Regions from separate parts of the Asticcacaulis sp. P4_H10 genome, predicted to be linked through region 2. Evidence: predicted binding sites of a transcription regulator. Region 2 holds the regulator's gene; the other holds the start of a gene.
The links. Region 2 encodes HrcA, which represses chaperone genes, less so after heat shock. Its sites were predicted from a motif close to GTTAGCANTCNNNNNNNNNGANTGCTAAC; they were not measured.
Positions count from the first base shown of each region.

Region 1: the regulator HrcA is predicted to act here: its motif matches at 1,108-1,136, upstream of groES (co-chaperone GroES).

Region 1 covers NZ_JBFUKH010000004.1:381,282-384,695, reverse strand. The annotation lists gene AC1DON_RS09955 (hypothetical protein) at 1-786, opposite strand, end outside; gene groES (co-chaperone GroES) at 1,166-1,453, shown strand; gene groL (chaperonin GroEL) at 1,491-3,140, shown strand; gene AC1DON_RS09940 (hypothetical protein) at 3,200-3,414, opposite strand, start outside.
Region 2 covers NZ_JBFUKH010000002.1:235,116-238,529, forward strand. The annotation lists gene AC1DON_RS05210 (acetyltransferase domain-containing protein) at 1-634, opposite strand, end outside; gene grpE (nucleotide exchange factor GrpE) at 812-1,420, opposite strand; gene hrcA (heat-inducible transcriptional repressor HrcA) at 1,451-2,545, opposite strand; gene AC1DON_RS05225 (alpha/beta hydrolase) at 2,621-3,414, opposite strand, start outside.

The DNA.
Region 1 (3,414 bases), on a different contig from region 2:
CTCTGTGTCGATCAGTCCAATCGGCTGGTATTTCGCCAGGCCGTCGATGACGGCGCGCAACTCCGACTGCAGGTCGAGATGCCGCCATTTGAAGTACAGGAAACCGCGCCACGAAAAGATGCCGTCGGCGAACTGGCTCGCGCTAAGCCGCAACGTCGCCTTCAGGGGCTCCAGTTCCTTGTCGAGACTGTCGGACAGGATCTTGCCGGTAAAGCGCATCGATGCCGTCTTGGCGCCGTCCTGATAGGCGATGTTGATCAGCCGCTCGATTTCCGTGTTGGCAAAGGTAATCATGCTGGAAATGTCGTTGGCCGAAATCCGCAGGTAACAGGCCGCTGGCGCGATGCCCTTGCGCGCCAGCGATTCGCGCAGCAGAAACGGATCAAGCGACGGCAGGGTGTCGAGCACCGCCAGGGTTTCGAGATCCCTCTGGCTTTCACTGTCACTCATGCTCAGCAGTGTGCGCAGGCTGCGGTCATAACCGTTCTGATTGACGAAGAAAGACTCGCCACCCAGCCGCAGGTCATTGGGGTCGAACGGCATGATGACCTTGGTTGCCGACCTGCGCTCCTTCTGGAACAGCTCCAGCTCGTTCGGCCGCAAGGTATGCTTGATAAGGACAGCCTTGTTCAGCTTGGGATTTCGGAAGAAAGGCTTGCTACTGTATTCCGGATCGCTGGCGCTCTGGCTGTTAACCATCGCCAGGTTCAGGATACGGCTGGTTGACGCCGTTTCCGTGATATTGGCAAGGTTGCGAAAATCGCGCTTGGATCTGTTGGCGTTCACGACCGATCCGCCCCGCCAGCACGCGCAATCCGGACACTACTGCACACCGAAAAAGTCACTGCCACATCAGCCCCCGCCGATCGTTTTCTGCCTGTACGCACAAAGGGCGCGTCAAATCTCGATATGTGATCACAGATAACGATTGCCTGAGTCCGATACGCCCGGCGTGGTAAACAAAATCCTACCATTTCAAAAAAGGACTGTGTGGTATGTCATTATTTTTCAGTCGCCGGAGGGCGCAGCCTGTCGTCGCGAGGTTCGTAAAAAATTCGAGCGTACGCACCTTGACTCGGACTGCCCTCATGACTACCTCGAGAGCGCATTAGCACTCATACCTATCGAGTGCTAACACACTTACATTTCATCTGGAGGATATCCCATGAGCTTTCGCCCGTTAGGCGACCGTGTCCTGGTCAAGCGCGTTGAAGAAGAAGCCAAGACCAAGGGCGGCATCATCATTCCGGACACTGCCAAGGAAAAGCCGCAAGAAGGCGAAGTGGTCGCCGTTGGCCCCGGCGCCCGTAACGACAAGGGCGAGCAAGTCGCTCTCGACGTCAAGGCCGGCGACCGCATCCTGTTCGGCAAGTGGGGCGGCACCGAGGTCAAGCTGAACGGCGAAGACCTGCTGATCCTGAAAGAATCCGACATCCTCGGCATCGTTTCCTAATCCCTGAAATTCTGAACTTTTAAAGGAGTCACGAACAATGGCTGCTAAAGACGTACTGTTTGCTTCGGACGCGCGCGACAAGATCCTGCGCGGCGTCAACATCCTCGCCAATGCGGTGAAGGTCACCCTGGGCCCCAAGGGCCGCAATGTCATCCTGGAAAAGTCCTTCGGCGCCCCGCGCTCGACCAAGGACGGTGTCTCGGTCGCCAAGGAGATCGAACTTTCCGACCGCTTCGAGAACCTCGGCGCCCAGCTGATCCGCGAAGTCGCTTCCAAGACCAACGACAAGGCCGGTGACGGCACCACGACCGCTACGGTCCTGGCGCAGTCGATCGCCGTCGAAGGCCTGAAGTCGGTTGCCTCGGGCCGTAACCCGATGGACCTGAAGCGCGGCATCGACAAGGCCGTTCTGGTCGTCGTCGAAGAAATCAAGAAGGTGTCCAAGAAGGTCACGACCAATGCGGAAATCGCTCAGGTCGGCACCATCTCGGCCAATGGCGACACCGAAGTCGGTGAAATGATCGCCAAGGCCATGGAAAAGGTCGGCAACGAAGGTGTCATCACCGTCGAAGAAGCCAAGACGGCCGAAACCGAGCTGGATGTCGTCGAAGGCATGCAGTTCGACCGCGGCTACCTGTCGCCGTACTTCATCACCAACCCGGACAAGATGGAAGCGGTCCTCGAAGACCCTTACATCCTGATCTTCGACAAGAAGATCTCCTCGCTGCAGCCCATGCTGCCGATCCTGGAAGCCGTCGTCCAGTCGGGCCGTCCGCTCCTGATCATCGCTGAGGACGTCGAAGGCGAAGCCCTGGCGACCCTGGTCGTCAACCGTCTGCGTGGCGGCCTGCGCGTCGCTGCCGTTAAGGCTCCTGGCTTCGGCGACCGCCGCAAGGCCATGCTGGAAGACATCGCAGTCCTGACCGCCGGTCAGGTCATCAGCGAAGACCTCGGCATCAAGCTTGAAACCGTCGCGCTCGACATGCTTGGCCGCGCCAAGAAGGTCACGATCACCAAGGAAAACACCACTATCGTCGACGGCGTTGGTGAAAAGTCCGAGATCGAAGGCCGCGTTTCGCAGATCAAGAAGCAGATCGAAGAAACCACTTCGGACTACGACCGTGAAAAGCTGCAAGAGCGTCTGGCCAAGCTGGCCGGCGGCGTCGCGGTTATCCGCGTCGGTGGCTCGACCGAAGTCGAAGTGAAGGAAAAGAAGGACCGCGTCGACGACGCCCTGAACGCCACGCGCGCTGCCGTGGACGAAGGCATCGTTCCAGGCGGTGGCACGGCTCTGCTCAAGGCTTCGCAAGCCCTGAACGACCTGACCGGCGCCAATGACGACCAGACGGCCGGTATCGCCATCGTGCGTCGCGCCCTGCAAGCCCCGATCCGTCAGATCGCCGAAAACGCCGGCGTCGAAGGCTCGGTCGTTGTCAACGCCGTGCTGGCCAACACCAGCCCGACCTTTGGCTTCAACGCCCAGACGGAAAAGTATGTCGACCTGGTTGCCGATGGCGTCATCGACCCGGCCAAGGTTGTCCGCACGGCTCTGCAAGACGCCGCTTCGGTTTCGGGCCTGCTGATCACGACGGAAGCCGCCGTGGTCGAAAGCCCGAAGAAGGACGCTCCCCAGTCCATGGGTGGCGGCGGTGGCGGCATGGGCGGCATGGGCGGTATGGATTTCTAATCCAGCCTCTCAGCACTCAGCTGAAAATGGAAAGAGCGGGTCGCAAGGCCCGCTCTTTTTTATTCCACTGCCATTCGTGCTTGCAGCGGCATCAGCAGGGCCGCCCGCAGGAGTCTGAGCGCCTTGTCATCGCCGTGCAACTGGCGCGCGGCGGCGACATCGAGAAACTCGATATGGCCAAAGAGGGTCTGCGCCAGATCCAGCGCTTCCAGCACCTTCAACGGAATAGCCTGGTCGTTCGCCCGAAAACACAGCAGGGGCGTGTCGCGCGTTA
Region 2 (3,414 bases):
TCCAGCCCAGCCCATATCCCAGGCACATGACGCCGAACCACGGAATGACGGGGTAGGGGATAAAACCGCCAGGTACCTGGCCCGGCTGCATCATCAGCGTCCACACAAGTCCCCAGTCACCAAGCCCAGACGCCTGGATGCCGTCGAGCAGGTTATGGCCGGCGACGATCGCGACGCCGGTCAGAAGGACGGCCGGTCGCGGCAACCAGACCATGCCGGCCATAAAAATCATGCTGACGCCGATGGCCCAGATGACCTGGAGGAAGATGCCGGGGGCGAAGTCGAAGCCGAAATTGACGACCGTCAGTTCAAGGAAGACGAGCCACAGGCCGCGCGTCAGCAGAAAACGCGACAGCGGCCAGCCGGTCTTTCCCTTAGTTGACTGCAGGAAGATCGACACACCCGACAGGAAGACGAAGGTAGGTGCACACAGATGGGTGATCCAGCGCGTGGCGTAAAGCGCCGGCGTCGTGGTTTTCGGATCGAGCGGATTGCCCGTCATGCCTGTCAGGTGGACGAAATCGCGTGTGTGGTCGAGCACCATCAGCACGATGACCAACCCCCGCAGGGCATCGACGAAATCAAGCCGCGCGGCTGTCGTGCTTAGCGGTGTGTCGGCTGATGGTGTTGTCATGACGCGCTCCCCGAATGGGCGAGCGTAATACGTTGTTATCCGAGTTGTAAAGCTTCTGGGGTGTGGGGCCTGTGGCCCCGCAAACCTTTATTTCAAAGAAAAACCCTCGCCTTTTTAGGGCGAGGGTTTTTCTTTGAAGGGAAGACTTGGGGTCCCAGACCCCAAACACCATAAGTTTTACGCCTGGGTATTCACGGTCTCGCCAGCGGCTTCACCGGCATCGCCGTCGTAGCCGTTCTTCGCCGGTTGCGCGCCAGCGGACTTTGCCGCAACCGCCACCATTGCCGGGCGGATAACGCGGCCGAACAGCTCGTAGCCGGCCTGCATGACCATGATGATACCGCCGCCCTGAACGTCCTCCGAGGGCTGTTCCATAACGGCCTGATGCAGGTTCGGGTCGAACTTGTCGCCCTTCATCGGCGCGATCTTCTTGACGCCGTTCTTTTCGAACGCACCGGCCAGTTCCTTTTCGGTCATGTCGATGCCTGCGACGAAGTTCTTGAAAGCCGGATCGGTGATCTCATTCGGCGCCGACGCCAGGGCACGTTGCAGCACGTCGGCGACGTTGAGCAGGCTGGTGGCGAAACGCTGGATGCCGAAAGCGCGGGCGTCGTTGGACTCACGCTCGGCGCGGCGCTTGGTGTTCTCGGCTTCGGCCGCGTATCGCAGGGCCTGCTCCTTGAGCGCGACGTTTTCCGCCTGCAGCTCTTCGAGCGCCTTGTTGAGAAGCTCCGTGGCGTCCGCTTCCAGGTCGCCGGTTTCAGGAGTTTCCGTCTGTTCACTCATATCGCATAGGTCCTTAAACGTTCAGCCGCCTTAGTCGAGCAGGCGGCCCAGAATCTTGGCTGTGTAGTCCACAAGTGGGATGATGCGTGCATAATTCAACCGGGCCGGGCCGATGATGCCGATAGCGCCGACCACCTTGGGCCCGCTGCCACGACCGTCACTCATCATGTAGGGCGCTGCAATAACAGCCGAACCCGACAAAGAAAACAGTTTCGACTCGGCGCCGATGAAAATTCTTACCCCCTGAGCGTCACGAACGTCATCGAGCAGGTCGATCAGCTCTTCTTTTTGCTCGAGATCGTCGAAAAGCAGGCGAACGCGTTCCAGGTCTTCCTGAGTTTCAGCACCGCCCAGCAGATTGGCACGGCCGCGGACGATCAAAGAGCGCTTTTCCTTGTCACCGCCTGACCAGACGGCCAAACCCGCCTCGATCAGCGTCGCGGCGGCTTCGTCGAGCATCTGGCGTTCCTGGTCGAGCTCGGTCTTCAGCGTTACACGCGCCTCTGCGAGGGTGCGGCCTTTCAGATGGACATTCAGATAGTTGGACGCCTGTTGCAGCACGGACGGGGTCATCCCGCCCTGCAGAGGCATCAGGCGGTTTTCGACCCGGCCGTCGTCATAGACTATGACCGCAAGGGCCTGATCCGAGCTTAAACTGATGAATTCGACGTGCTTGACGCCAGCCTCAAACACCGGGGTCATGACCAGGCCGGCACCTCCGGCCAAACCCGACAACAGATTTCCGGCCTGGTGCAGCGCTGCGTCGAAGGTATTACCTTTTGCCGTCAGGCGGGTTTCGATGTCACGCTTGGCCTCTTCGCTAAGATCGCCGATTTCCAGCAGGCCGTCGACAAACAGGCGCAGGCCCTGGTGGGTTGGCAACCGCCCGGCCGAGGTGTGTGGCGCGGAGAGAAGACCCAGCGCCGACAGGTCCTGCATGGTATTGCGGATGGAGGCCGGCGACAGATGGACGCCGCCCTTGGACAGGGTGCGCGAGCCGACGGGTTCACCGGTCTCCAGGTAGGTTTCCACCACGTGGCGGAAGATGTCGCGTGCCCGCGCGTCGAGCTCGCTCAACGGCGCGGTCGAATTCATCAGGCCGGACATGTGGGGAGAAAGTGTCATTGCGGCGATTGTAGCAAATCAACGGCCACAGCCAAGGGGGATGTGCGATTATGAAAAATCGGGGGCGCCTTTGGCTTAGCGCTGCAACATAAACACCAGCGGAATATCCAGCCGTTTGCGCCAGTCGGTTTCGGAGTGCTTGGTGTTCTCAAAAATCTCGGCCTTGAAGTCGCGGCCTTTAGTCCAGCCCGCCGCCGGAAAGATGGGCGTGATCGCCGCTTCGTAAGGCGTGAATTCGGCGTCGAGCTCCAGCGTCCCCTGGTCGGTATAGATGCGGTCGCGGCCGGGCTTCAGCTTCGAGGTCTTTAGCCACATGGCCCAGGCCGTGCGCAGGACAGCGGTATCGGCCTTGATGTGCGCATCGTCCATGGCCCACGACGCCATCAGCCACGGCATGGACAAGGATGCCGATGCTCCGAATACGGACGGATATTCGCCGTGGGCATAGAGCGCGATATGCCCGCCCATGCTCGATCCCATGATGGCGGTATGTGCCGCGTCGGTCAGGGTCGGGTACTTGCCATCGACAAAAGGCTTCAGCTCGGTGACGACGAACTGCAGGAAGTTATCGGAGTTCGGTTCCTTGCCGTCCTCGAATGCGCGCACGCGGGCCTGGTAGTCCTTGGGCAGCAGGCGATAGACGCGCTCTGGCATATATTCGCGCGTGCGCTCATTTATATTGTCGATCCCAACAACGATGGTCGGTGGTATGCGCCCGTCCTTAATCAGCTTCGGCACGGTGTCGGCCACACCCCAGTCGGCGCCGCTATAGGGGCTGGGCGTATAGAGGTTCTGGCCATCCAGCATGTAGAGGACGGCGCAGCGCGTCGCCTCCTGGCATTCGTCGGGCACAAACACCGTCACATCGC